One region of the Ammoniphilus oxalaticus genome, then DNA from elsewhere that is predicted to be linked to it. Evidence: riboswitches for the same ligand, from Rfam matches in the RefSeq annotation. Region 1 holds a riboswitch; each other region holds the start of a gene.

What was found. A riboswitch is a leader RNA that binds a small molecule or an ion and turns the genes downstream of it on or off. The one in region 1 is predicted to bind cobalamin.
Region 2: linked by a shared signal. The riboswitch ahead of BEP19_RS15040 (S-layer homology domain-containing protein) and the one ahead of BEP19_RS17190 (ABC transporter substrate-binding protein) in region 1 are both predicted to bind cobalamin.
Region 3: linked by a shared signal. The riboswitch ahead of BEP19_RS15095 (DUF4430 domain-containing protein) and the one ahead of BEP19_RS17190 (ABC transporter substrate-binding protein) in region 1 are both predicted to bind cobalamin.
Region 4: linked by a shared signal. The riboswitch ahead of metE (5-methyltetrahydropteroyltriglutamate--homocysteine S-methyltransferase) and the one ahead of BEP19_RS17190 (ABC transporter substrate-binding protein) in region 1 are both predicted to bind cobalamin.

The regions. Positions count from the first base shown of each region.
Region 1 covers NZ_MCHY01000013.1:144,926-152,468, forward strand. Annotated here, with positions in the region: gene BEP19_RS17160 (cobyrinic acid a,c-diamide synthase CobB) at 1-34, opposite strand, end outside; gene BEP19_RS17165 (cobalamin-binding protein) at 16-843, opposite strand; gene cobO (cob(I)yrinic acid a,c-diamide adenosyltransferase) at 871-1,419, opposite strand; partial or broken gene BEP19_RS17175 (cobyric acid synthase) at 1,535-2,245, opposite strand; gene BEP19_RS17180 (heme ABC transporter ATP-binding protein) at 2,242-3,069, opposite strand; gene BEP19_RS17185 (FecCD family ABC transporter permease) at 3,066-4,115, opposite strand; gene BEP19_RS17190 (ABC transporter substrate-binding protein) at 4,112-5,107, opposite strand; cobalamin riboswitch at 5,260-5,445, opposite strand; gene BEP19_RS17195 (hypothetical protein) at 5,645-6,010, shown strand; gene BEP19_RS18310 (YmaF family protein) at 6,611-6,943, shown strand; gene BEP19_RS17205 (hypothetical protein) at 7,394-7,543, opposite strand, start outside.
Region 2 covers NZ_MCHY01000010.1:30,769-38,311, reverse strand. Annotated here, with positions in the region: gene BEP19_RS15040 (S-layer homology domain-containing protein) at 1-2,721, opposite strand, end outside; cobalamin riboswitch at 2,873-3,070, opposite strand; gene BEP19_RS15035 (copper amine oxidase N-terminal domain-containing protein) at 3,528-4,820, opposite strand; gene BEP19_RS15030 (stalk domain-containing protein) at 4,906-6,417, opposite strand; gene BEP19_RS15025 (copper amine oxidase N-terminal domain-containing protein) at 6,503-7,543, opposite strand, start outside.
Region 3 covers NZ_MCHY01000010.1:47,904-55,446, reverse strand. Annotated here, with positions in the region: gene BEP19_RS15105 (sensor histidine kinase) at 1-156, opposite strand, end outside; gene metK (methionine adenosyltransferase) at 579-1,787, opposite strand; SAM riboswitch class I at 1,919-2,071, opposite strand; cobalamin riboswitch at 2,200-2,392, shown strand; gene BEP19_RS15095 (DUF4430 domain-containing protein) at 2,526-4,238, shown strand; gene BEP19_RS15090 (S-layer homology domain-containing protein) at 4,298-7,123, shown strand; gene BEP19_RS15085 (hypothetical protein) at 7,433-7,543, shown strand, end outside.
Region 4 covers NZ_MCHY01000006.1:515,430-522,972, reverse strand. Annotated here, with positions in the region: gene BEP19_RS04590 (ABC transporter substrate-binding protein) at 1-1,035, opposite strand, end outside; gene BEP19_RS04585 (Gfo/Idh/MocA family protein) at 1,068-2,330, opposite strand; gene metE (5-methyltetrahydropteroyltriglutamate--homocysteine S-methyltransferase) at 2,999-5,296, opposite strand; cobalamin riboswitch at 5,451-5,644, opposite strand; gene BEP19_RS04575 (DUF2399 domain-containing protein) at 6,002-7,291, shown strand; gene BEP19_RS04570 (coiled-coil domain-containing protein) at 7,288-7,543, opposite strand, start outside.

The DNA.
Region 1 (7,543 bases):
CTGTGCCAGCAACAATTATTCTACGCGCTGACATAGCCATTCCTCCGCTTCCTTCGCATCGTAAGCTGGGAAATGATCAGGGTGAAGCAAAGCCCCCAACTTTTGCAGTCCCAGCAACAACCTTGGGGAAGGCCGACAATAAAGCGACTCTTCCATCACAAATACTCGTTTTTCTTTTATCGCGTCTAATTCCCGCCAGTCTGGGCGCTTTTCAAGAGTTTCTGGCTTCATCAATTGTTCCTTCACCCCAACCCAGACCATCATAATATATTCTGGTTTCCGCTTCCTTACATCTTCCCAATCTGTTTTCACACTTGCCCGCTCATCTTCAGCGAACACATTACACCCTCCAGCTAATGCGCTTATTTCCGTTAGCCAATTCTTCCCCCCAGGTGTAAAGACAGGTTTTGGCCACCACTCCCAGTACAACGAAGGTCGAGCAGTCAAGCCGCGTGAACGCGTTGAAAACGCCTCTAAAAATTGAGTATATTTACGATGGGCCGCCTCTGCTAATGCTTGCTGGTTGGTCGCCTCCCCAACCTTCAACAAGTTATTTCCTATATCTTCAAGACTGTTTGGATTCAGTGTAATAAAAGGCAACCCCCGCTCCTCTAAACGGGTGATATTCTTTTCCATCCCAGGCACAGTTAAAGAAGCCACAACTAAATCGGGCTGAAGGGCCGCAACCGCATCCATGTCAATGTCTAAATCAGAGCCCAATCGCGGCAGATCTTTGATTTCATTCGGCCAATCAGAATAGTTGTCCACGCCAATAATGTTTGCCGCTAATCCCATAAACCCAAGCAATTCCGTGTTACTCGGGCAAATTGAAACAATCCTCATGAATCAAACCGCCTTTTTATATCATTTTTAAAGCTCAATCCCCATCACCGCGGGAATCCCGTCGTCATAATAGTGCTTTTGAGCTTTTACTTCTGAAACGAGATCGGCCGCTTCAATGATTTGTGGATGAGCATCGCGTCCTGTTATGATAAGATGCATACCTTGCGGCCGCTTTTTTATCAGTTCAATCACTTCAGACAAAGGTAATACATCGTCAATCGGGAATTGATTAATCGCAAGCGCATTATTAATCTCATCTAAAATAACGAGATCATGTTCTCCCGCCATGATCTTCTCTTTTGTAAATGCCCACGCTTCTTTCAAAGCCTGACGATGTTCTTCAGGCGTCTTTGTCCACGTAAAGCCAATCCCCCTTTGGACCATTTCAACGCCTAACTTGTCGAACACGATCTTCTCTCCATATGTACGTTCTGGCGATTTAATGAATTGGATGATTAATACCCGCATCCCCCGACCATACGCGCGGAGCGCCAGACCTAACGCAGCTGTTGTTTTTCCTTTGCCATCACCCGTATAGACAAGAGTCAATCCCCGTTCCTTGTTCGGCTTATCCATCTCTCTTTCCCCCTTTTAATATTGAATAGATCATTTTCATGTCGACATGGTTGGCGAAATGCTCAGCCAGACGATTAAAAGATGCTTCTCGCGATACCTCATGGCGCAACTGATGCAAATCAGGCAGATAAGGAACGACGCCAAGCACTGGCTTGCCAATCCGCTCTTCCAGCCAGTCAATGCCCGGTTGAAGCAAGCTAACATCTCCGCGAAACTTATTAATCACAATCCCCTTGATTCGGTCACGTTCGCGCGGTTCCACCAATTCCAACGTACCCACAATCGAGGCAAACACGCCGCCGCGATCAATATCCGCGACTAAAATAACAGGGGCGTCCGCCCAATGGGCAAGTCGCATATTCACAATATCTCTGTCCTTTAGATTAATTTCCGTCGGACTTCCCGCGCCTTCAATAACAACAACATCATACGCGGTTCGCAGCCGCCCCAAGGCATCCTTTACAATCGTTTCCGCTTTAGGAAGATACTCTTCTCTATATGCTCGCGCGCTTAATTCCTTAAATGGTTTCCCATGAACAATCACCTGGGAGCTCATATCCATCGACGGTTTTAAAAGGATCGGATTCATATCGGTTGTTGCCGAAATTCCACATGCCTCCGCCTGCATCCCTTGAGCAGGTCCGATCTCCTTGTGGTCCCGCGTCAAATAAGAATTGGACGACATATTTTGCGACTTAAATGGAGCAACCCTCAATCCATCCCGCGTTAATACGCGACAAAGGGCTGCGACCAACAAACTTTTTCCAACATCCGACGCAGTCCCCTGAAACATAATTGTTGCCGCTTCACTCGGTTCACTCTTCATCGTTGGACAACCTCCTTCCTGCTCTGGGGATGACCTGAATCCTGACCAATCCCATTTCCTTGTAAAATAATTTGCGGCACATGATAAACAGGATGATCGATTACAACAGGGATTGTGCCATACACCTGTTCAATTAACGGCGCTCGAATAACTTGCTCAGGCGTGGCGATCTTAATCACTTGACCCTTATGCAGCAAGAGCAACCGATCACAATACATAGCCGCAAGATTAAGATCATGCAACACTGCGATCACCGTCATTTGTTCTTGTTGTTGCCACTCACGAATCCGATCCATCAAGTGAATCTGATGACCAATGTCCAGATAGGTCGTCGGTTCGTCAAGCATGAGCAACTTCGGCTGTTGCGCCATTGTTTTTCCAAGGGCAACACGCTGGCGTTCTCCGCCGCTTAATTGCTCAAGATGGCGATCGCTCAACTCGGTTAACCCCATTTTTTGTAGGATCGAATCAATGAGCGATTCACAGTCCTCTCTTTCCTGACCGAGCCAGTTTTGAAAAGGGTATCTGCCCATTTGAACGACTTCTCGAACCGTAAAACCAACAGGCGACAACGCTTCTTGCTGGAGCACTGAAAGCAACTTAGCTAATTGCTTGCGAGTATAATGCTCCACTGGTTTTCCATTTAGCGTAATCCTCCCTGTCGTCTGCGCCTGAACACCGGAAAGTAGCTTGAGCAAGGTCGATTTCCCACTTCCATTAGGACCGATGATCCCAAGACACTCGCCCTGCCGCGCGGAAAAGCTAATTTGATCAAGGACCTGTTGGTCGCCATAAGCCATACTTACATTTTCTGCTTGAATCATGATCCACTCCCCCCCTTCGTCACCTGTTTATTTCTCCGAAGTAAGTACGCAAAAAAGGGCGCGCCTAGAAATGAGGTCACGACGCCAAGTGGAATTTCAGTCGGACTCAACACATTACGAGCCAGTGTGTCGGCCCATAACACATAAATGGCCCCAAAAATCCCAGACAACGGAATAAGCATGCGGTAATCAGGTCCAACCATCAGTCTAACTAAATGCGGCGCGACAAGCCCGACAAAGCCAATCGTACCGACAATCGACACAGCCGCTGCTGTAATCAATGTGGACACAATCAACACGACGAACCGAGTCCGCTCAATATTCACACCCAAGTGGGCAGCTTGCCTTTCACCAAGGGCAAATAAATTTAGCGCCCTGCTATAATAAACTAACACGACAAAGCCCACTCCTAAATATGGCGAAAGAACGAAAATAAAAGACCAGCCACGAAACGCCAAACTCCCCATCAGCCAGAAGATAATCTCATTGACGACTTGATCTGACATCGATACCATCAAAGAAACAAGCGAGCCAAGGAAAGCGGATACGACCACGCCAGATAAAATAATCGTCTCCAGCCGAAAAGTTCCATGAACGTTGGCTAATCGAAGCACGATCAAGAGGCTAATTAACCCTGTTATGAAAGCAACGATCGGAATCGTCCAAGTCCCGAACAAAGTCGTATGTAAACCAAATAAAATAATAAAAGCAGCTCCGACCGCCGCCCCTGATGAGACGCCTAATGTATAAGGATCGGCCAAAGGATTTCTAAGCACCCCTTGAAAACCAGCGCCCGCCAGTGATAGACAGGCGCCAACAAGAAGCGCAAGAATCACCCGCGGCAGACGAACTTTTAAAATAATTTGTTCGGTTGAGTCTGCCCAATCAGCGACTACGAAGCGTTTGATATAGGGGAGCTGACGCAACAGCACCCCCCACACTTCCGAAAGCGGAAGGTTAGCCGCGCCAAGCGAAACACTGACAACGATTGAAATAAGGAGGAGCGCTATACCCACTCCTCCCCAAAGCGCTAATCGTCGTTTCATTGCTTATATAATTCAGGGTAAATAGCTTCAGCTATTATTTTAAGCGCTTCTGTGATGCGCGGCCCCGGACGCGATACAACATCTCCATCCACAGCGATTAAACGATCTTCCTGTAAAGCGCTGATCTTCTCCCATCCGCCTCTTGAGCGGATTAACTCATCGATTGTAGCGCCTGACTGATCGTCAAAGCGACCGGACGTAAATAAAATGACATCCGGGTTATCCTGGATGATTTTCTCTTCATTAATCGCATTCCAACCTTCGAGATTCCTCGCAATATTCAAGCCGCCGGCGATCGTAATCAGTTCATCCATAAACTCCCCTCTACCGACCGTCCAACCTGGAGAAAATTCAATGTATACTTTCTTTTTATCAGCATCCTGAAGTTCCTCGGCTTTGTCCGTCACGAACTGAATATCTTGACTCATTTGCGCGACAAGCTCTTCCGCTTTTTCTTGCGTATCTGTAATCACCCCGAAGCGAATGATGTTGTCCAACACATCACTGACCTTTTTGGGTTCTGTTTTATAAAGCGGGATGTCAAGATCACGTAGCCCTTTGGCCACATCATCCTTCATCGAAATACCACCGATCACAAGATCCGGATTTGCCGAAATAATCGCCTCCTCATTTGGCTTGGATACTCCGCCAACCTTTGGTTTTTCCAACGCTTCCTCTGGATAATTATCAAAGTCTGATACACCAACGAGTTTATCGCCGAGACCCAAGGCAAACATCACTTCCGTTTCAGATGGCGAAGTAGACACGATTCGTTCTGGCGCCTTCTCAAAAGTATGCTCTGTTCCCGTTGCATCTTTTACCGTAATCGGATATACAGTTGCCTGCCCAGCTTTTTCTACTCCAGATCCATTTTCCTCCTGTTGTGATTCATTTTGAGACACGTTGTCACGAGGCGCTTGCTCTCCTTGTCCGCAAGCGCTGACAGTCAGCGTTATTGCCGTAATTAACAAACTTGCTAAAAACTTTTTCATTTACCTTCTCTCTCCCTTTCATATGTAATACATTCTTTCAACGAAAAAAGCCTTGCTTCCATCACGGGAACAAGGCATGCAGCAAAATTTAGATTTATACACAACAAAAATAATAATCTACATTTATACCGATCCTTTTCCGCGAAGGATTTCGTTGGCAAGCAACTTAGGCAGGTTTCCTGGCTTATGGGTAATCGACTTCCTCTCCTTCCCATTTCCAAAAGAAACAGTGGATTGCGAGGTATCCCCGATTTACAGTGGCGGGACCGCGTCGGACTCACACCGACTTCCCTTTTAACCTCGTCAAACGACAAGGCACCTATTTGCAAAAATATTTAATTGGTCAAACCATACACTCACTCTAGCATTATAACATAGGTCATTCTCTCGTTTTCATGTCCTCGTTACTTTTTTTGTGACCATTCAAACAATCACACATCCACCATTGTCCCCCCATTACTTTTGTCACAACACTGTCACCACCATGATCTATAACTAAGTGATACGATTCGACTATAACTTCAGGAGGTGTTCATAATGCTAAGGCCCCACATCACGGAGATACTCCGCGATCCCTACGCTCTAAATTTAATCGATACAGTCGCTCCACTCATTTCGCAATTGAAAACAACCGCCGAAGATATAAGGATAACGGGAGGAAAGGAAATTGATCTTAAAGCGTATCTAGCGATACACTCCATGTTGATAGAAAAGAATTTAATTCTTGACATGATTGAACGGAGTTACGTAATAATAGAGTTTCCATTTCATGAAGACTTGTCTGCTGCATGGGAATTGTTTATAAATAACGGAGACAAAGACGCTTTGCTCGATACCCTAAAAAGAGGGGATGAAGCGATACGCGCATTTGATACGGAATTGATAAAAAGGCGACTTACTTAGTCTAACTTAAACAAGGGCGAATCAGCCCTTGTTTTTTGTTTTGCCCTATTATTTTTAACCGACTTCTGTTACAATAAGGATGATAATGATTTTCATTGTCACCTTTCAACTTCTTCTTGGCTGAAGCAGCCGTTGTTAACCTCCATTCGCAACGGCCTGCTTCTCCCAACCTTTTATCATTTTAGTGACCAACGACATCTACATCGTCCGTCGCTACATAACCCCCATAAGACTTGTCCTTCAAGCTTGACGGCGCGGGCATACAATGGCGTCCTAATCCATCTCATCGCAATCCTTTACGCCGAAGATACATGAGCAATACGCGCATTCGTACAGGCGCATGTAGGTTTTTATTAACTCATTGATGCTCATACCGTCTCCTCTCATCCATTCACTACCACCTCTACACCCTATAATGCAGTTAACCATATTACCATTTTACACTCGCTCTTAAAAATTGATTAAACTAACATAGGACATATGCCCCTTTCAATTGGTTCCGCGAATGCATTTACTGTGTAGTAACAATTTGAAAGGTGGTATATAAAATTGGGGGAAAAAGCAAGGAAGTCCCAAACTTTTAGTCGAGTACAACACAGGATGCAAGGTTTAACCTTGATCGCAGACGGCCATAGACATCTATTTAGCAACGTTACTGATCTTTTAATACGAATTCCTAGAGGAACCCATCGGCATACCTTCCAAGGAATAACTAATACTACTGATAATCACAGACACGCTTATTCCGGAACAACTGGCCCAGCAATCAATGGGCAAGGTCCAAATCATTTCCATCGTTTCCGTATAATGACTCAGATTTCCAATGGACATAGGCATATCATTACAGGTAGGACCACAATTCCTATGCTAATTAGAGGAATTCAAACGCACGGGCTAATTATTGAAAAGGTTAGAAAAGTTAAAGTTAAGTAGATCTCAACACAGGCGGCTCAGATAAGGAGCCTCCTGAACAAATTGAGTCACGATGTAATGCCTACTGCCCAAGTTTATGATGAGTCCTAAGATTTCCACCTTATAGGAAAGCACCCTCAAACCATTGATTATAGACATTCACAATAAATTATGTTACCTTTCTGTGACTTTTCTTGCAATTCACCCTCATAAATATGGTCAAAAAATGGTCACGGGGAGATCCCGTGACCATTTAACCTTGATACTATAAGGTTTTAGGACGGTTACTACATCATGCCGCCCATTTAGCATCACATAAAACAACGTTAAACAGATGACACAAACCGCTATACATCAATGTTTTTGAATTTGATCAACTATTAAAAAAGACTGTTTTTGAACATAAACATGAACAAAACATGAACAAATAATAAAGCACTCCGGAAAGAATGCTTTATTTGATAACAGTTTCTATTTATTTAATTCTTCTTTTATGCCATCATTGTATTTTCTCAATGGCTGAGTCATGAAAGTAATTCCATCTACCAGGCCTTCCAAGTAATATACTTTATTAGTGCTGTTACCTTTCCTTGCTTCTTTTAATTCCTCCGAATATTTTTC
Region 2 (7,543 bases), on a different contig from region 1:
CACATCCCACACGCTTTCGCCTGCGCTAAATTCAACTGTTGTAGCTGGTAAAACATAGCCGCGATTTATCGTGAGCTTGTCGATGGATAGTGTGATTGAACCTTTCTTAGAAGAGTCACTTGTGTTGCCCGGTGAACCACTCGTACGCTCATAAAATAGGGTGTACGTCTCATCTCGCTTGTTACCCGCTGCATCGGTTATTTCGATAGTGATCGTATTTTTACCGTCCGTTAGCGTCGCGCGGTACGTACCGTCCGTTCCCGTGATTGTTTCCCCATTTAATTTGACAAGCAGGTCTTTCACATTTTGGCCGTTAATGGTAAATGTGATTTCTTTTGATGTTACTTTTTCGCCATCTGTTAAACCAGAGACTGTAAGCGATGACTCACTCGGATCCTTTTCTTCAGGCTCTTCTGTCGGTTCCTCCGTGGAAACAACATCCGTCATATCGTACAGTCGAGTTTCGCCGTTTACAAATCGGTCATAAGCGACTAACGCGTAGGTTCCTTGATCAGTGGACATGGGATCTACTTTCCCAGTCGATATATGTTTGAACCCACCTTCTGAAGCTGTAAAGGCAAGTAAAGCCTCTAACGCTGATGTTCCGTTCTTAACAAATCGCTTATCCGTATGCGGGTCAATATTTAGTCCTGTTAAGGCTACAATGACCTGCGCAATACTCTCAATATTTGGCGATCCCCAACTAGTATAGGTTCCATCTGCCTCTTGGATGTCAGATAACCAATCAATCGCCCGATCGATGGCTGCTTTTACTTTAGGGTCAGATTCGTAATACGGTGTTAATGCTTGAATCGCCATCCCTGTAATGTCAACATCTGGAGTAGTCCCCCATAAAGCCCATCCACCACCGTCAATCTCTTCTTCTAAAATAAAATTGATCGCCTTTTCCCTCGTCGTCTGATTCGCTACCTCGGCCTTAGCTGGGACGGCATAACCTTTTGTATCGAACGCAATAAGGAAAAAGATTGGGCCATTAATCCCTTGCCATTTGACATAGTTAAAATCAGCCAAAGCTTCTTTAATGTCGTATCCCGCTACATCACCAACGTCTTTGCCAATGGCGGTCAATCCTAAAATTAAGCGAGAGTGCTCCGTCCCTTTGTGTACATCAAGTTTTCCTTCATTTTCTTCGAACTTTTTAGCAACTTCATTTTCTGCGTTTCGGTAATACCGATCATAATAACCATCTGGCACAAGATAGTTTGCTCGAGCCAATGAGAGAATCGTCCACTCGCCGCCTATCGTGCCAATTGCCGGGTTGTCTACAGTTTCAACTAGATAGGCTAGCGTATTATCAAGTTGCTCTTTAACTGAAAAACGCTGTTCGTCACCCCCACTCCCATCGTCTTCTGCTGGTTCTTCACGAGAAACAACGTCCGTCATATCGTACAGTCGATTTTGCCCGTTTACAAAACGGTCATAAGCAACCAGCGCGTAAGTTCCTTGTTCTGTCGCCATTCCGTCGACACTGCCGTCTACGTTATGAGCGAATCCTCCCGTTGGAATTGCAAAGGTAAGCAATGCGTCAACTGCTGATGTTCCATTTTTAATGAATCGCTCATCGGTATGCGGGTCAATCCCGAGCGCTGTCAAGGCAACAATCACTTGCGCGATGCTTTCGCTATTAACCACGCCCCAGCTTGCGTATTTTCCGTCTTCCTTCTGAGCTTCGGACAACCAAGCAACCGCTCGATCGACTGCTTCTTTTACATCCGAACGCGTATCGTAGTAGGGCGTCAATCCTTGAATCGCCATCCCAGTAATATCAGGGTCAGATATATTTCCAGCTAGAGCCCACCCGCCGCCGTCAATTTCACGTTCTAAAATATAATCAATCGCTTTGTCCCTCGTTAACGGATTGTCGATTCCTTCTTGAACGGGGACGTCGAACCCTTTTGTATCCAGCGCGATCAAAGCGAAAATCGGACCATTGATGCCTTGTCTCGTCACAAAATCAAAATCGGCTAATGCCTCTCTTATGTCATATCCTGCCACATCGTCAAAGCCTTTTCCGATTGCGGTTAGGCCTAAAATCAAGCGAGAATGTTCTGTTCCTTTATTCCGATCCAGCTTCCCTTGATTTCGTTCTTTCTCAAACTCGATCGAAACTTCTCTTTCCACGTTCTCGTAGTAGAGTTCATAATATCCATGCGGCACAGTGTAATTCGCTCGCGCTAAGGACAGAATCGTCCACTCTCCCTCAATCATGCCAAACGTTGGATTATCCACCGTTTCGACAAGAAAAGCGAGATTTTTATCCAGTTGTTCTTTGGCAGAGACGATTGGTAGCGCTTCGTCTAGTTCAAATTCTTCCTTGGTAAATTCCACATTTTCTTCGACAACCTTTCCATCTTCTGGCTCATCCATAGATGATTCTTCAGATGATTTCTTATCATCATTTTGTTCAACGGCTTGTTCAACGCTTTCTTTAGGCGCATCGTCCGCTTCCAAAGAATCCTTCGAATCAGCTAGTTCTGTTCCTTCTTCCGCCTCTACTAATTCTATTGATTCTATTTGTCCATTAGCCTCTGAATCATCTTCCAACTCGCTTGTTCCATCCAGCGCGCGAGAGTTTCTTAAATCCGCAGCCTCATGTTGATTCGCCGCATAACCGAGAGAACTGCCAAACAATTGAAAAATAAGTACAAAACTTAATAAAATTGACCCTAAACGACGGGTCGGACTTAATCTATTCGACATTCATATGCCTCCACTGATATTCATTGTTGTTCAAAAATACTCCTTTACGCACAAAAAATACCCCTTAACTCCAAGTTAAGAGGTATTTACAGTATGAAATAAGGCATTCGCTTCACCTGTTACATCACCCCTCCATCGTCCGTAGAGTCTCATGGTGTATGAACGATAGGCAGGTCTTCTGGCTCAAGCGTCATTATCCTTACAACCTTCCCAGTTGCCCAGTGGTATCTCTGCAAGGACTCTTCTTTTACAGTGGCGGGACCGCGCAGGACTTTCACCTGCTTCCCTATTAACCAAGTAGAATCATAAACTAGCAAGCATCTACTCGGAACCTATGTCATCAACATTTTTCAATTGTAGACTCAACGATAACCCTATAAATGGTTATCTGTTGACTATGTATTCTTTCGCAAAGAGCTAGACTTGTCGAAAGTCAATTCCTTATTTACTATAGCCTATAAAAACTTAGCTGTCATCCCCAAGAATTTTATTGCTAACAATATAGCATGCAGTATCTTAAGATGAATTTTTGAGGAAATTTTAAAAATTTGATTGGATTCTCGGCAGCGCCTGTTAGCTTATGAGCGAAAACAAGTGGAGAGTAGGCTTTCTTCCATCACGGACAGATTACCTTTTTCATTTATATAGATTTGACTCTTTTATGCGAAGTCCAGTGTGATGGCAGATACGCTTATCCGCGCGAAACTTATTTGATTATAAAGCATCCCTATTCGCAAATTGATCACACGCTCTGTAGCGTCCGTAATTAACTACGGACGCTACATATATCTTTTATTATCATTAAACTACTTCTCAATCGTCACCGTGCGTTCCTTGTCATCCCAGTCAATCTTCTTACCAAAGGCTTCGCTAATGTAGCGGATTGGCAGCATGACACGGTCATCTTTGATTTCGGTCACAGTATCCATGACGATTTCTTCGCCATCAACGACCATGATATTACTTCCGACTCGTAGTTGCGCCGATTTCCCCGCTGAGAAGGTGACAGTTCGCGCGACGTCATTCCAGACGATATGGCGGTCACGTACGCCGACAGATTCAGCGACATAGCGGATTGGTAGATACGTTCGGTCATTTTTAATGTAAGGCGCTACGTCCATCCGTTTTTCGTTTTTATTGTTAAGGTAAGTTGTACTGCCTACTTTAAACGTCACGTATTCCTTCTTTATCATTTTTTCATAGGAACCGATCGTGATTTGATGTAGTTTATCCCACTGAAGATCGATGTTGATCTCACCTTGCTTTGTTTTTGACGGATCAACGGCTATGAATTGAAGCGGGATTTCCCATTTACCCGGTACATTTAATGTCGCATTAAGGCGCTCAATGCTAATCTCTTGACTGAAGTTCTTTTTCACTCGCAGATCCCCTGCTTGACCTTCAATCATTAGTTCTTTGTTTAGTCCATCCCATGCGAATCCTTGCGGTAAACGAACACGCAATTCTTTATTTCTCGTTAGAGCAACAGCATCGTCTTCTTCAATATGCAGCTTAAATTTCATCTCATCACCATTTTGTTTAAACCCGCTAGCACTCAGCTCAAATGTCGTCTCTTCACCGTAAACTTTCCCGATTGACGCGGTTCCAGCTGGAAAGCCACTACCAGGCGAGGGTTCAAAATTTACATTGACCGCCCCATACGATCTACGGTCAATATGTACGGAACCAAATTGTAAATAGAACACAAAATCTTGATCAACTTTTTGATCCAGTAAAGATGTAATCACCAAGCGCCGTTGATCGGGTTGACTGATTGAAAAGGGAGCCTTTTTTCCATTCCAGTTCGGCTGCCCGTTAAAGGTAAGCGGAGCGACCAAACGATTTTGCATCCCGCCAAAGTGGGGATGGATCCCATTTTCAAAGGTTAACGAAACGAAGTCTGGCAAGCGGACGACAAGCGCATCCCCTTGTTTCAAACTGCCGGCATCGACGACAACTTGAATATTCCCTAATTGTTGAAATCCATCAGCAACGGTTGGATTTTGTGTGGAGGAAATCGTGCCTGAAGCATCAACAGTTACGATAGATGAGAAGAGCAAACCAACAGATAAGATGGATGCAGTGAGCAATTTCTTCATTTTTTAATCATCTCCTTCTATTCCATTATAATAGAAAAGCATGTAAAAAAGAATCGCATAACAGATTGCGATTCTTTTAAGAGCATTATCTACTTGTTCCCGCTACCCATGGTTTCTTTAACGCCAGCTTCAGCGTATCATGTTGGGTCACTAGACCGAGCATTTGTTGTTGTAGCTGTTCCGTTGCTAGTTTGGCTTCAAACATATCTTCCGCTGTTGCCATTCCAGCATCATAACGAACTTGAACTAATTTTAACGCTTCCTGCGCTTTTTCCAAGTTCGATTTAAGAGCATCATGTTGTTGCTCAAGCTGATGAATGTTGTAGTAAATCGAGCGTACCGCGGATTCAATCTGTTCTTTCGTGCTTGCAGCGGAAACTTGAGCCTGATCTTTTTCTAACTGAGTTTGCTCATAAGCAATTTTATCGTTCGTCGTACCTGAAAATGTAAAGTACTTCACATCTAGTGTTGCTAAATGAACGTTCTGCTCCGCTAACCAAACTGCTGAGCTGCCTGTTACAACCTGAGAAACAGTCGTATCAAGATCAACATTCCCCAACTTTTCAAAGTTTGGCTTCGATGCTAACACAACTTGTTCATTCGCATTTTTGCCGATCAATCTATTAAATTTAGCGTATGTGTCAGCTAACCCTTTTGTCGCTGCATCCAAATTTGCTTTTGCCTCTTCTAGGGCAAAGTTAGCTTGCGTTGCCTCAAAAGAACTCGCCATCCCATTATCCTTTTTTACATCGATCACTTGCTTTTTCAACTGCGCATTTTCCAGACTTACTTGAGCTACTTTCTTTGCTTCTTGTCTCACTAATATTTCATTGTATGCCGATTTTACATCGAATTCTAGTGTTTCTTCTTTGATCTCATATTGTTTCTTCGCCATAAAGTAGGCAGTCTGAGCTTTGTTCCAACCGGTGAAAGCGCTTGATGCCGCTTGGTTTCCACCCGCAGCAGGAATGAAATCAATCGCATCGCTCGCCCCTTCTAACGACTTATCCGCTTTTTCAATATCGATTTTAGCTGATTTTAAATCTTTGCTGTGTTCAAACGCGAGTTTGATGGCTTGCTCATATGTTAGACCTTCCCCAACAGTTGCTTCCCCTTGATCACTACTTGTAGATTCGTCTTTGTCTTTGTCGACCTGTTGTAATGCAGGCTGATTTGTTGTAATCAAAACAGTCTTTGTTTTATTGTCCCACTTTACCTCAGATCCGAACGCTTCACTAATAAAACGAAGAGGAACCATCGTTCTTCCTTCCACAATCCGAGCTTCGACATCTAATGGAACTGGCTTACTGTTGACAAATCCTGTTTTAGATCCAAGGTCTAATCTTACTTCTGTCGTATCTTTTGTCGCTGTAATCCTCCGCGCGCTATCATCCCATTTCACATCAGCTCCAAGGGCCTCAAAGATGCCACGTAAGGGAACCATCGTAAAATCATTATAAATGATTGCGGGTTGATCAAATTGTTGAACTTGACCATTAATCTGCACTTGAACGCCTGTTGCCTGAGCCGCATTTACCGATAATAGCGATGAAGCTAGAAGTGATAGAGATAAGAGATAGCTAAATCTTTTTTTCATCGTAGTTTCAACTCCGCATGACTAGTTTTGAGTAAAAAAGGGCCTCCTCTCGGAGAACCCTTTTTTAAAATGCATATTAATATAATTATTGGTTAACTGTAACTGTGCGGTCAGCGTCGTTCCAGATAATGTCCGCTCCAAGAGCTTGCCCTACAAAGCTAAGTGGAAGAACAGTACGACCATCTTTAATAACAGCATTTACGTCCATAGGAACAGCAACGCCATTTAGGGTTAAGATGTTGCTACCGATTGTTAATTGAGCTACGCGGTCACCTTTAATGATTGTTACTGTGCGAGCTGCGTCGTTCCAGATGATGTTCTCTTCTGTAACTCCGATTGCTTCAGCTACGAAACGAACAGGTAGGTACGTACGTCCGTTTTCGATGAATGGAGCAACGTCTGCAGTTTTATCAACACCACTTACAGTGTAAGTTGTGCTACCAATTGTGAACACAGTTGAACCCTTATTAATTCCAGGTGCTGCAGTCGCAACTTTAGCAATTGTGAATTCAGTTGTGTATTTGTTCCAGTTTTGGTTTGCGATTGCTGCAGTTTCAACCACCGCAGAGCCTTGAACTTTAACCTTTACATCACCTTCAGGTAACGTACGGTCAAGTTGGATTTTCACATCAGAAACTTTAATTTCGCTAGCTTCTGTGCTGTCAGAGTCAATTGTAAAGATAAGAGCTCTATCATTATCGCTTAATTTTACATCACTAATGGAAATATCTCCACTTCCAACAGTAACCTTAGGCGTTCCGTTAAACTTAGCACCTTCAGGTAATAGAAGTTCAACACGTCCATCATCTTCTAAAGCTTCAGCAGCTTTTTCAGTCAGTGTAAAGGAAGCTCCTTCTTGATTTGTTAGACCGATACTTACGTTAGGAACAACATCAGTTGTAACCGATACAGCTTGAACAACTTCAGCTACAATCACCTTACCTTCAACACCCGCACTACCAGCCACTTCAACTTCTAGATCTCCTTCAAAAGAAGGATCAACTGCAACCTCAACATTCTCAAGTTCTAATTTCGCAGGATCTTTATCACCTACGTTACGAACTTCAAACTTAGCTGTGCGCTTGTCAGTACCGGTTAAACCAACAAACACTAGATCAACAGACTT
Region 3 (7,543 bases), on a different contig from region 1:
TCGTTCAAGTTCTTGCGTCGCCGACAAACTTTCCTGACGCGCTTGTTCGGCAATATCAAAAATTTGACCCTTACTGCCTTCCACTGTTGAAATCGTCTTCTTTAAAACATCATCCAAGTGAGTGAGATCAATATTTAATGGCAAAGTTACGCTCACTTCCTTTTATCCCATCACGCCCTCAACGACGCGACTATTTTTTCATTTGTTTGTTATGAAATGATTCATCCAAACTACTTCAGAAAGGTACTAGATCTTTATTTAGTATAGTTAAAATCATACCGACTCGCTTCTCAAATATCAACAAATGCTAACTTTTCTAACCATAAAAAGGAAAGTTAGCCCAAAGTGATTATCCCAAGCTGCATCGACTCTCCTACATCCACATGCTTCGGAAGGGACTTTCTATTTATGGGGGCCTTTCCTCAAGCAAACATTCTCACACAAAAACTTAACCTGTTTAACCTTCTATTACTAGTGTACATAGTAAATTTACTTCCATGCCTTGAAAAAAGCAAAAAGGCAGACGAATACGTTCATCTGCCCTTTTCAAAAAATAAAGTTGTCGTTTAAATCGCAGCCTACACGAATGCTTTCGCTTCATCTTTTAATAATGTCGCTTTATCCGTTCGCTCCCAAGGCACGTTTAGATCGGTCCGTCCAAAGTGACCATAAGCCGCGGTCGCGCGATAAAATGGACGACGCAGGTCCAACTCTTTAATAATACCCGCTGGACGCAGGTCAAAGTGCTTACGAATTAATTCCACAATCGTTTCCTCTGAAATCCGAGCGGTGCCATACGTGTCGACGCTAATCGAGACCGGTTGGGCAACCCCAATCGCATAGGCGAGTTGCACTTCACACTTTTCGGCTAACTCGGCGGCAACAATGTTTTTAGCCACATAACGCGCCGCATACGCCGCGGAACGGTCCACTTTCGTCGGATCCTTTCCAGAAAAAGCGCCGCCGCCATGACGAGCGTAACCACCATACGTGTCCACGATAATTTTACGTCCGGTTAAACCCGCGTCGCCTTGCGGTCCACCAATTACAAAACGTCCTGTTGGATTAATAAAGTATTTCGTCGCCTCATCCAAATATTGCGCGGGAACAATTGGCCCAATCACATGCTCATGTAGATCCGCCTTAATCTGCTCCAGTGTTGTCTCAGGATCGTGTTGCGTAGAAATGACAATCGTATCAACGCGAACAGGCTTGTCCCCATCATATTCAACTGTTACTTGCGTTTTACCGTCGGGACGCAAATAAGTAAGCGTTCCATTTTTCCGAACTTCCGTCAAACGACGAGCCAATTGGTGAGCCAAGGAAATCGGTAAAGGCATCAATTCCGGAGTTTCATTCGTAGCAAAACCGAACATTAACCCTTGGTCCCCTGCTCCAATCGCTTCAATCTCCTCGTCGGTCATTTGGCCTTCACGCGCTTCTAACGCCTGATCGACCCCTTGCGCAATATCAACGGATTGTTCATCGATCGACGTAAGCACCGCGCATGTCTCCGCGTCAAAGCCATATTTTGCGCGCGTATAACCAATCTCGCGAATCGTTTCGCGAACCACTTTTGGAATATCGACATAAGAGGTTGTCGTAATTTCCCCAGAGACTAACACTAACCCCGTTGAAACAACCGTTTCACAGGCAACCCGCGCATTAGGATCCTGCTCCAAGATCGCATCCAAGATCGAGTCCGAAATTTGGTCGCAAATCTTATCGGGATGTCCTTCCGTTACAGATTCAGATGTGAAAAGATGACGTCCTTTTTGTAAAGCCATATACTTCACGTACCTCCTTCAAAAAATAGCTATATAGATACGGGTTACTTTCCGAATAATCAAGAGGCGATAAAAAAGAAAAACCTTTTCCCCCGTGAGGAAAAAGGTTATCGCGTTCAAATCCTTTTTACCTCTTATTTTCCAGGACAAATAAAACTCATCCTGCTGGTTAGCACCTTACACGGCCTCATTCTATCCTTCCCTATTTATGGAAAAATATGAATTCAGTTCGTAGGTTGCCGGGCGTCATCGGGCCAGTCCCTCATGCCTTCTCGGAATAAGAGTATCCGTTCTGACTAAGAATAGCGGATGCCAGAAAGCTTGTCAATCTTTTCCGACAGTTGCTCCTTTGTCGTAAACGATCGGATATTGACAGAAAATAACACCCTAGGTTATGATCACCGTAGACAATTACATATATTTTTCTATCGGTAACATTATTTATTCGTGTTTTAAAAGGGAAGTCGGTTACAATTCCGACACGGTCCCCGCCACTGTGAAGCTGATCGCTATTTCAAAAAGTCCACTGATCATATTAAGGTTGGGAAGGAGAAACAAGCGAGTTGACGCTAAGTCAGGAGACCTGCCGCTAGATAAAGATAGACACATCACCTACGGGTTATAGGGAGTGGCTGTTGAAAGCGATCTAAACACGCGTCATTTTGTAATATGATCAATCGAGACGTCCTCTTTTTTTGTAGGGGCGTCTTTTTAATTCAAAAAATGAGGAGGAAAGAAATGAATTACAAAGTGAAACATATATGGCTCTCGTGGTTGGTCATGTTTGCGATGATCTTTTCGCTGATCACGCCAGCTGGCTTGGTTAAGGCGGATGGGGTAGAAGTTGATGCGCAGGTAACGACCGAGAATACAACAACCGTCTCAATTCGTGTTGAAGCCAAAGATGACGTGATCCTAGAAAGACCGATTACGTTAGAGAATATCGAAGGTCGGGAAACTACAGCCTACGATGCGTTGATCGAAGTTTTAGATGAAGAGGATATAACCTACGAAGTGAATCATTCGTATGACACCCCCTACATTGAGGCCATTAACGAGATTATCTCGAACGAAACTGGTGGATGGCTGTATAGCGTTTATCGAAATGAAACCTTAGATGAAAGAGTTTATGACCTTGGAATGGCTCAATTCCCAGTGCAAGACGATGATGAGATCGTTGTGTATTATACGGAATGGGGGACTTGGGACCAAGACGAAGAGGAAGTCGATGAACCCAAAGACAACGCGGAGATAGAAGATACCAATGTACTGACGCAAGAAATAGAAAAAGCTACAAATAAAATAATTAACTATTACCGCGAAAAAGGGGTACCAGGAAATGATGATGTAGTACTGGCGCTAAACTCCTTAGGTGAAGATATTAATCGCGGTCCTTACACCACCAATGATCATTCTTACGCGGAAGTTCTACTAGATAGAAATTTAATAGCGAACAAGGGGCAAATTCCAAAATCTATTTTAGCTATTCAATCATTAGGTTACGATCCGACATCTTTTGGCGGAAATAACCTAGTCAAAGAATTGCAAAATTATTCGAACCCTTCAATTAACATTAGCTTCTTTGCTCTCATTGCTTTAGATACCGCGAAAGCGGAAGAGACCGCTGATACGCAGCTGACACGCGAGATACTAATTGAGCAAATTGTTAAGGGGAAGCTGGCTAAAGGTGGTTGGACCTTTTTTGGGGACGAACCGACTGTAGATATGACAGCAATGGGAATTTATGCTTTAGCCCCACACAAAAATCGACCTGAAGTTGAAGAAGCAATTAACCAAGGTATTCAAGTCTTGAAAGAAATGCAAGCTGACAATGGCGGGTATATCGACATGTTTACTGGACATAACAGCCAATCTTCCGCGCAAGTCATTCAGGCTTTAACAGCTGCAGGCGAGGATCCACAAGGGATTGAATTTACAAAAAAGAATGGAAACAACCCTGTTACTGATCTATTAAGTTTTCAACTAGATAACGGCGCTTTCAGCAGCAAACAAGGCGGTAAAGAAGACCTCTTTGCAACACCACAAGCATTGCAGGCGTTAGCTGCTTTAAATCTTTTTTATGATAAGGGAGAGTCAACTCTCTATAGTGAAATTCACTATGCGGGAGACATTCCTCCTGCTCTAAAACCTTATGAGATTAATTCGGCATCGATTCAGTGGGAAAGCGGAATATATATAACTACAAAAATCTCTCAAGTCGATGATAAAGATAATGATCCTGTATATATTGTTTTTCAACTATTCAAAGATGAAGAACCAATTAGTATGGTATCCCTAAAAGAATCGATAGAAGCTGAAAAAGAAGTGTCGGCCTTTTTCAACGTATCTGAAGATGATGATTATAGAGTCAAAGTGCTTTTACTTGATCAATTAACTAATCCCATGAACATTGGAAAGACGCTTGCTTTTCCAATTGAACTAAGACAGTAACAAAAGTTAAACCCGACCTACCAGTCGGGTTTAGTTTCTTAAGGAAAGAGAGGTTTGAAATGAAAAGTAGATTTTTACGAATTTTACTCACTTTAACACTTCTAGTTAGTTTGTTCCCGATCCATGCGCTTGGGGCAGAGAAGATTACAATTAATGAAATCGCTCAAACGAACCTAGGACAGACCGTACAATTGAATGGGAATACATCTCTATCTGAATTAATCGTTAAAATTTATCAACCAAACGGAACACTCCTTTATATTGATCAAATTAAACCCGCTAACGGGAAATACAGCTTAAGCTTTAAATTGCCCTCCTCCGCCAAGGAAGGAGATTACAAAGTTCAAATAGGACGAGGAACGACAATTGCAACGAAAGAGTTCACTGCCGTCCCCTCCCCTGACGATCAAAAGCAAGAAGATGATAATGGTGGTGTTAAGCCCGTCGATCCCGATCCAGGTAATGAAAATAACGAGGGTACGCCTCCTACCACCAATCCTCCTAACCCTGGAACAACCCCAGATGGTGGTGGAACACCTGCGAAGCAATCCGTCACACTAAGTGTTCATGGGGTTTCGGGGACCATCTTTTCTAGTCAACAAGTTGATTTCAAAACAAACGACACGCCTTATTCCGTGCTGATTCGCGCATTAGGCGCTTCCGTCCAAGCAAGCGGTTCAGGTAGTACAGTGTACGTCAATGGTATCGCTGGCCTGCGCGAGTTTGATCATGGACCTTTAAGCGGTTGGTTGTTTTTTGTAAATAATATTTCCCCATCCGAAAGCGCTGGGGCTGTTACGTTAAATCCCGGTGATCGAGTCGAATGGAAATATACGAAAGATGGCGGGAATGATCTAGGCGTTAAGGAGGCCATTAAAGGAGGAGCGCCAACAACGGGTGGTGGTACATTATCCAAGGATCAAGAGGATGCTTTAAAAGATATTAAGCTCCCAGCCAATAACAAAACGCCTTTAAAAGATACGACAGAACCTGTCATTAACGTTATTAAAAAAGACACCAAGATGACAGCAGAAAAAATAAAGCAACTCAAGGAAACGCTGCAAAAGAATAAGATTCAACTTTCGGAAACCGTTCAACCCGGCCAAGCCAAGACGATTGCCGATAAGGAAAACGAGGTCAGCTTAATCATTCCCGCTGATGCATTGGCCACTCAAACAACGATCAGTGTACAAAAGCAAATACCAAGTCGACCTGAGGTTGTTTCAGCAATTTACACGTTTGGTCCAAAAGGATTGAAGTTTAAAGAACCAGTTTTCATTTCGATTCAAGCGCCATTAGAGGTGGCTGATTTAAGTCAACTCGCTTTGGTCTGGTTAGACGAAACAACAAACGAGTGGATTCCGATTCCAGCTGTCATTGATGCGAGTACAGGTGTCGTCACCGGGCTAGTCGATCACTTCACTCAATTTGCGGTAATCGATCGCAATAAATTATCTTTAACGAAACGAGATGTCTCTGCGAACATAAACAAAACAGTCGATCATATCTCAAAACGACAAGCTATTTCCGACTGGGAAGCATTCGCTCTTTACCGCGCAGGCGCGAACATCCCAGCTTCGTATCTGCCAACCGTTGAAAAGACGCTAACAGATAACCAAGGTAGCTTCCGTAAAGTAACCGACTTAGAGCGGATGGTACTTGGCGTGAGCGCCGCAGGAGCCGATCCAAAGGCGATCGCAGGGTATAACTTAATTGAAAAGATCTACAATCATGAAAATCTAACAGCGCAAGGCACAAACGGAGCGATTTTTGCTTTAATCGCCTTAGATAGTAAAAACTATGATGTACCTAGCAACGCCAAGTGGGACAGAACGAAGCTAATTGACTGGCTGCTTGACCGTCAAAACAAAGATGGCGGTTGGCCATTGGGAGCTAATAGCGACAGCAGCATAGACATTACAGCAATGGCTTTGTCCGCGCTCGCTCCATACCAACAGGAACAACCAAACGTAAGCAAGGCGATCGAGAAAGCGATTGAGTATTTATCCGCTACCCAACTAAAAAATGGCGGGTATGAAGAATTTGGAGAAACATCGAGCGAGAGCATCGCCCAAGTGATTCAAGGACTTAGCGCGCTTGGCGTGAATTCGCTAGACGCCCGTTTTGTAAAAGCGGACGGCGACCTGCTTTCCGCGCTACTCAGCTATCAACAAGCCGACGGCGGGTTTGCTCACATAAAAGGAAACGGAACGAATCCAATGGCAACCGAACAAGCATTGGCAGCCCTTGTCGCTTACGATTTGTACACGCAAGGCAAAGGTTCAATCTATCAATTGGCTGGACCGGCGGTGTCACAACCGACTATCGAAGAAGCGCGTACGAACTACGTGGATGACGCGCAAATCGCGGACTGGGCAAAAGACGCCGTTTACCGAGCGCATGATTTAAAAATCATGTCTGGCACAAACGCGGATATCCCAATGTTTGAACCGAAAAACCGCTTAACGAGGGCGCAATTCGTGACTTTGTTACACCATGTATTAGACGAAACGCCAGCTGAAGCAGGCAATTCTACTTTTGCGGACGTTGTTAGCGGTTCTTGGTATGACGGCTATGTCACAGGCGCTTATTCAAAAGGCTGGGTCCAAGGCGTTTCGACAGACAGCTTTGCTCCGAACGCGTCGATCACACGTCAAGACTTAGCTGTGATGTTAAACAACGCATTACATCTTGAAACAGCAACAGCAGACGGACAAATTAAGGATCTAACACAGGCGAAAGATTACGCGAAAGCGTCGATCACTGCCGTTTACGCGAATAAATTCATGGTTGGTTATGACGGGTACTTCCAACCAAACGATTTTGTCACACGAGAAATGGCGGCTGTCGTAGCCATGAAACTTGTGGACCATTTAACCGAATAACATCGATATGTAGAAGAGTTGTCCCTTTGGGGCAACTCTTTTTTCCTCTTTAGAAAGGCCAAATCCCGCCGAGATATCAGCAGACTCGCCCATATCGCCACGATAGTCGCTTATATCCTGAAATTGTCGCCTATATTTAAATATCCTCGCTCATATTTTAAAATTATCGCCTATATCCTGATAAGACGATCCGCCCATGCCGACTAACAGCTTTTTTGTAATTTTTCAAAATAGAACACCCAACTATCTTTAACATGCAATCCTAATATGCGTTACAATAAAAGCAAATCATTAGAGAGGTGATGACGAATGAGTATTCGTAAGGAAGATCTGTATAAATTAATTGATTCACTAGAAGAACGACATAATCAATCAGCTTATAAATTGCTCCGTAAACTTATCAATGGCAGCCTTACCTTG
Region 4 (7,543 bases), on a different contig from region 1:
ATACTTCGCCCATTTCTTATCATTTTCTTCATTTGTGAAGAAATCAATGAACTTCCAAGCCGCTTCTTTTTTATTAGAAGTATTAAACATCACGATATGATCCGCTGTCCCCAGGTTAGCGGCCTTTTTCTTAACTGGGTAGGGGGCGATCCCAAACGCTAAATTCGGCGCATCCTTTTCTAGAAATTTAGGAAACCAAGGACCGACCGTTGTCATACCGACTGAACCTGTCAAAAATAAATCCTGAGAATCTTGACGTTGATTATTGATGCTACCTTCCGGCGCCACTTTATGTTCTCGGTACAAATCGACATAGAATTGTAAGGCTTCAACTGCTTCAGGTTCGTTAAAGGCCGCCTGTTTTAAATCCGAAGTGAGAAATTCGCCTCCGTTTGACCATAAAAAAGGAGCCCAAAACATCGTCGTTTCCATTCCGTTATAGCCAACGAGACCAAATCCATAATGCCCGTCCTTCGTAAACGATTTTGACACTTCTACAAACTCTTCCCATGTAGCTGGCGCTTGTTCAAAACCGGCTTGTTCCAACCAATCGCTGCGATAAAATAAACCTGTCGTTGTAAAACCAACCGGAAGCCCCCACGTTTTTCCTTTATATTGTGTCGTGTCCCATGCCGCTTTCACAAATTGCTCAGGATAATCGTCTTTGTAAAAATTGTTTAATGGTTCCAAAACATCCATTTCTGCCATTTGAGCTGTCCATCTCCCCGCAATCGTCGACACATCTGGCAAGCTTTCATTCGCAGCGGCGGTAATTAACTTTTTCTCTCCTTCATTCCACGGAATATATTCCAACTCCACCTGGATCATTGGGTTGTCTTTTGTGAAACGATCAACAAGTTCATCATGATAGGTTCGCCAATATTCATCTGAACCCATAACCCAAACCTTTATCGCGGTCTGATCCGATTCCGATTCTTCTGAAGCAGGTGACTGCTGATTACCTCCACCACAACCAACCAATGTAAGCAAGGCGATCAAAAATGTCAGATAGACAGCGCCCGTTTTTTTGTTCATAAACTTTCTCTCCATTCTGTTTTTTGAAAATGCTAGTAAGACGATGCCAACGTTCCCTGGGCCGATTGCGAACGAACTTCAATCGTCTTCCCTGTTAATCTTGATTGTTCAGCGAACGCGGCTAGTTGATGACTTGATCGGATAATTTCCAAGCTACGTAGATCTACCTTCCTATTTTCTCGAACGCTTTGCGTGAAAGAACGAATTAACCCATAGTCACCCCCGGCATGTTTCCCAAACGAAGATGACTTCAATTGGATCGTTTCTGTCGATTGCCCAAATCGGGTAAGCTGAATCGACTGCTGTTCCATCACACCCGATATTTCCCCTTCCGTCCCCAAGATTCGAATTTGGCGTGTTAATTTTTCCGTAAAAGCGCTCATCGTTAACGTCGCGGTCGCCCCATTTTCAAACTGGAATAAGACGGACTGGTTGTCAACGACATCGTTATCACAACGATAAACACACCTTCCATAAGGTCCCATCTCTATCGCCTCTCTTCTACCGCCAAGTGACAGATCTTGACTGATCGTTGAGACAGGCCACCCGGTATACTCGCCCAAATATAGTCTTTTTGCTGAAAATGGACAACTCTGTTCCACTTCGCATCCATCCAAACAACGGTCGCTCGAACCGATCGGAGCCCGATCCGCTTTGAAATGCGCGAGACTGCCAAACGAGGTTAGTTGCGCGCATCGCTCGTTCAATAAATAAAGCAAAATATCGAAATCGTGACAACATTTTGCTAAGATCATCGGGCTCGATTGTTCGCTGCGATTCCAATTCCCTCGCGCAAAGCTATGGGCATAGTGCCAATAAGCGACGTTGACATCCAATGAAATGTGGCGGACTACCCCAATCGCTTTTTGATCAAGTAACTTTTTAATCTTTTGAAAAAAAGGAGTAAAGCGTAAAACATAGCCAAGCATAAACAGTTGGTCTGTTTCCAACGCTAAATCAATCATCTGATTACATTCGTCGAGGCTTGGACTTAGCGGTTTTTCGACGAGCGTCGCGTAGCCACTCCGCAAGGCTTTCATCGTTGGGGCGAAATGCATGCGATCTTGCGTAGTCACAATCACCGCGTCACAAAACTTAGGTCTATTTAAAAGATCTTCCCAATCATCATAAATTGAATCGTTTGTCAGGCCATATGTTTGCGCAAATTGCGCTCGTCGCTCTGCGTTTGGCTCAGCAACAGCAACCACTTTCATCTCAGCAGGTTCCTGAAGCGCATATCGACTGTACGTATTCCCGCGATCTCCCGCGCCGATGATCGCTACCCGTATTGGCATTTTCATTCCCCCTCCCGACCCACCTTTTCTAACAAAAGTTTATTTATAGTATAAGCGAATTGTATACTAACTTTTATTTATACTCAACTGTTTTAGACGCGAAACAATAAAAAAGCCTGAAACAACCTCGTTTCAGGTTTTTACCGTGGAACACAACTACGAATTGACCGCATGATCGCTCTCGATCCATGAAAAGTCTTTCAAAAACCCAACCATTTCGTTTAGGCTGCTAATGCCCATAATCCAAAATAAATTGGTAATTTGAGAATTCGCCAGTTTTCAATATAAACCATCAATCCCAAAAGCGCTTCCAAGATGACCGTGATCATAAACAAGCCGATAAAACAGACGTTTAAGCGGCCTTGGTCACTCTAATAACGCAGAATTCCAAATATAAGGAGAAAAAGCCATGAGACGACCTCCAGCGCAATAAATATCTCCCAATGAAAAGCTTGTAGAAAATTCATTTATTCTCCTTCCGCTGATCGATTCCGCACAAAATGTGAGTATAATTTGACTTATCTCCAATCATTGAGTTTTATTCATTTCAGGTCTATGTTAAAAAAATACGCGTAACGTTATCCATTTAAATCTGATGTAGAGATAAAATAAAAAGCAGGTAAGAAAACATTCCGGTTTTCTTACCTGCTTACCTACAACAGACAACTTTATGAAGTTACTTCAGAAGCTAATTTGTTTCGCGCAACATCCGTCGCTTCGACCATATTTTTTAAAGAAACAACGGTTTCTTCAATACCGCGCGTCTTTAATCCGCAGTCTGGATTTACCCAAAATAATGCAGGATCTAACACGCGTAGAGCGCGGTCAATCATCTTTGTCATCTCTTCCACACGAGGCACGCGCGGACTATGGATATCGTATACTCCGAGTCCAATGCCTTGATCATATGTGTGCTCTTCAAAAGAAGAGATCAATTCTCCGTGACTGCGCGACGTTTCAATAGAAATTACATCCGCATCCAACGCTTTGATCGAATCGATAATATCCTTGAATTCGCTATAGCACATGTGCGTATGAATTTGTGTTTGATCTTGCGCCGATGCTGTCGAGATACGGAAGGCTTGTACCGCCCATTCCAAATATTCATCCCATTCCGATCGCTTTAACGGCAGACCTTCCCGTAAGGCTGGCTCGTCTACTTGGATCATCTGAATTCCGTTGGACTCCAAAGCTTCCACTTCTTTACGCAATGCTAACGCAATTTGAAAAGCGACTTGGCTGCGCGGGAGATCATCACGGACAAACGACCAGTTTAAAATCGTCGTTGGCCCTGTTAGCATCCCTTTTACAGGCTTATCTGTTAATGATTGCGCATAGACGCTTTCTTTGACTGTCATTGGCTCAATAAACTCGACATCCCCATAAATAACAGGTGGTCGCACACACCGCGATCCGTACGATTGGACCCACGCCTTGGAAGTAAAGGCGAATCCGCCTAACTTTTCACCGAAGAATTCAACCATGTCCGTCCGTTCGAACTCCCCATGAACGAGCACGTCAATGCCAATCTCCTCTTGAATCTCAATCCATTTTTTAATCTCGTTTTGAATAAACTGCTCATATTGTTCTGTCGTCGATTCTCCCTTTCGCCATTTCTGTCTCGCTTGTCTGACCTCAGCCGTTTGTGGAAAACTGCCGATGGTCGTGATCGGAAGTGACGGTAGGTTCCAACGCTCTTGTTGGGCCACACGACGCTCGGAAAAAGGATGTTGACGCTTAGACGACTTTTCGTCTAAGCTCTTGACCGCCTCATGAACAGCCACCCGATTTCTAAACGGAGCTTGCGCAATCGTTTCTAAGATCGATTCCGCCTCTTCTAGTTGCGCTCGAATTGCTTCTTTCCCAAGACGGATCCCATCCACTAAAAGTTTTAACTCATCTAGTTTCTCATCGGCAAAAGATAGCGCTTGTTTTAAGGTCGAATCAAGCTTGTCTTCATTCGTAACGGTAACAGGTACATGGAGCAAACTACTTGAAGGTTGAATAATCATCTGTTCCACAGATACATGCTTAGCAATTGACTCAACAAAGGCTAACTTCTCAGATAAGTTGGACTTCCAAATATTACGTCCATTGATCAAGCCGACGCCGAGTACCTTGTCTTCTGGAAAGCCATGCGTTTCGATCGCCTGTGTATTTTGTTCTTTGCCGTGGACAAAATCTAAGCCAATTCCTTGTACAGGAAGCTCAACCAATTGCTCGTAATGGGAAACGGAATCAAAGTACGTTTGGAGCAACTTCTTCAGTTTCGGAGCGGCTTCATGTAATTGTTCGTAGATATAAGCAACGGTTTTCATCTCTTCTTCTGTGATCGATGTAACCAAGATCGGTTCATCCAATTGAACCCACTCGACTCCCTCTTGTTCCAACTCAACCAAAATTTGCGTATACAGCGGGAGCAATTGCAAAATAAACTCGGGAATTTGATGGGACTCGTAGCCTTTTGATAGTTTCAAAAACGTATACGGACCGATCAAAACTGGCTTGCCTCTCACACCGAGCTCATCCCTTGCCTCTCGATAGGCTTTCAGCGGTTTATTTTCTGTTAAATTCAAGTTACCCGACTTGTATTCAGGAACAATGTAATGATAGTTTGTGTTAAACCATTTCGTCATCTCGCAGGCAACCGCATCTTGATTGCCTCGGGCCATCGCATAGTACGTTTCCAGCGAAACAGGACCACCTTCATAGTTAAATCGTTCTGGCACTAATCCAAACATGACAGCGAGATCCAACACCTGATCATAATACGTAAAATCGCCGACAGGGATCAGATTAACCTGCTTCTCTTTTTGTTTTTGAATATGACGTAACCGCAACTGTTTCATTTCAAATTCGAATTGTTCCTCTGTTAACTCCCCAGCCCAAAATGACTCTAGCGCTCGCTTCCATTCGCGGTCTTCACCAATGCGCGGATAGCCTAAGTTACTGCTTAATACTGACATCTCCTACCTCCTAAGTATGTTTATTGCAAACAATAAAAAAGGCATTTCTAACGTGTAAGAAGAAGTTAGAAATGCCTCAGTTCTTTATGTGAATCACAACAAAACGTCGTGCGCGACTGTTAACATTAACACCTCCCTATCTCCCGTAGGTCATCATGTGTTCATGAAATAGGCAGGTCTCCTGGCTTAAAGATCGTCATCCCCATCCGCCTTCCCAATCCAATCGATCAGTGGCATTTTATGATAAAGACTCCCTTATTACAGTGGCGGGACCGCGTCGGATTTGCGCCGACTTCCCTTTTAAGCTTTAAGGCGATTCCTTAAAGCACCTATTCATTCGTATTCAATTTATTTTGATTAGTGATGTTAGTTACCAATTTACAGTAAGAAACGATCACTGTCAATAACCAAACTTTATTTATCCCATATGCATACTCAGAATTGGTATCTGTACCCTTCAGCGACGCCTTTTGCGCCGAAATGAAGCAGGAGCTTTTTAAACTTGCCTCAACTCGAAAGATCTCAAAAAACCAACACATACAAAATATACACATTCCAGATTACTCTATCGCTATATATAGGCGTTGTCAAGAATTGTTTTACAAGATACGACAAAGTTCATGGTTAAAATAGATATACAAACATACGTAGTAAAGTGGTATTATCAAGAAGCACTTGATCTTTAAATCTGTAAGGAGGCAGCCTATGTCAAAACAATCTTATACATTCCCACCTAATCACCTGTTAAATTCTAATCAAGATTACGACGAACCCTATGAGAAAGATGGCTTTATTTATTACGATGTTTACCAAGAGCTCTCCCGCTCAATCCGTCGTAAGGCATCTTTAAGGATTAAGCCTTTATCAATTGGTTCCACGCTGTCTCCCCAAGAAATGCAAACCATTTCTCAGGTCTTGAAGAGATGGAAATCGGTAAAAAAACCACTTTATCTAGAAAGTAAAGTACCGCTAAACGAACAACTGCTTAAGAGAGGAATTGAAACTCATTTTTTTGCAGAATGGCTTACATATGAATCAGACGGACATCTTCTATTATCTAAATTCATTACGATCGGTCCGGAAGGACTAAAATGGTTGGTTCGTTATCATCAAGCTGAACAGGAAGAGCTTGCCCGTTGGAATGATCAATGGTTGAAAGATTTAGAAGAATTAAAGTTGCAGGTAGGACTATCGCCTGTTTATGACGATCTTATAAATATAGCACTGGATCAACAGGAATTACTAAAACAGGTCCGGGAAGGCAAGCGAGCAAAAGAACGGTTATTCTTTCAATTTCTTATTCATTTGTTGAAATTACATCTCGGTGGCCAAACTATTTTTGATTGGAAAGAGATCGGTTCTAAGGGGTTTGCCAGAATAGGGGGTTCGAAAGTCTATGACTCTCAAAAAGAATGGCTTTTGGAACAACTAGAAAAAAGAAGCCGGTTCTCACTCGAGGAGATTGGATTCATTTCACTAGGTCAAATCATACCTATATATTATTCAGGAATTCTTTATCAGAATCAACGCCTTCACGATGCCCATCCACTAGGATGTATTACACATCTGCAATTAAAGTCTGTGATCGAATGGAACTCCCCCGCCTCCTTTCTGATTATTACAGAAAATCGTTCACCATTGGTCAAAATGGCATTAACGGGATGGATTCAACACAAGAATGGTATCGTCATTTGTACGGATGGGAATCTTAAAATCCCCCATAAAAAACTAATTTCACAATTGAGTATCGATGACAAACCCATATATGGTTGGGTTGATTACGACCCATCTGGCTTGGATATCGCCGACCAGATTATGCAAATCACGAGCAATAAACCACGTTTTGTTCTAACTACAAATGAAAAGGCCCCTACGCATGTAGGAACCTTTCATGAACTAGCGGAAGATATTGAGCAAAGGAAAAAGCAACGCAATTTTATCGAACAAGAACAAATACTCGGAAACCCAAAGGATTGGGATCTATTATTTTGTTAAGTCAGCGCTGCGCTCTTTTTTTCAAAGACAGCGGATAACGCTTGATACTTTTGCCTTTCAAGACGGAGAACACGACTGATTGGCTTCGTGTTCTCTTTTTGATCGGAAACGATCGCGTAAAAGATGCCAAATCTCTCCAAGTAATCAGACGAGTGTGATTTTGGAGAAATAATGATCAACTTCCGTTGCAGCACTTCCTGGTACATATCTATAACTAGACCTTTTCTCCATTCATCAAGCGCGCTGTCAAAT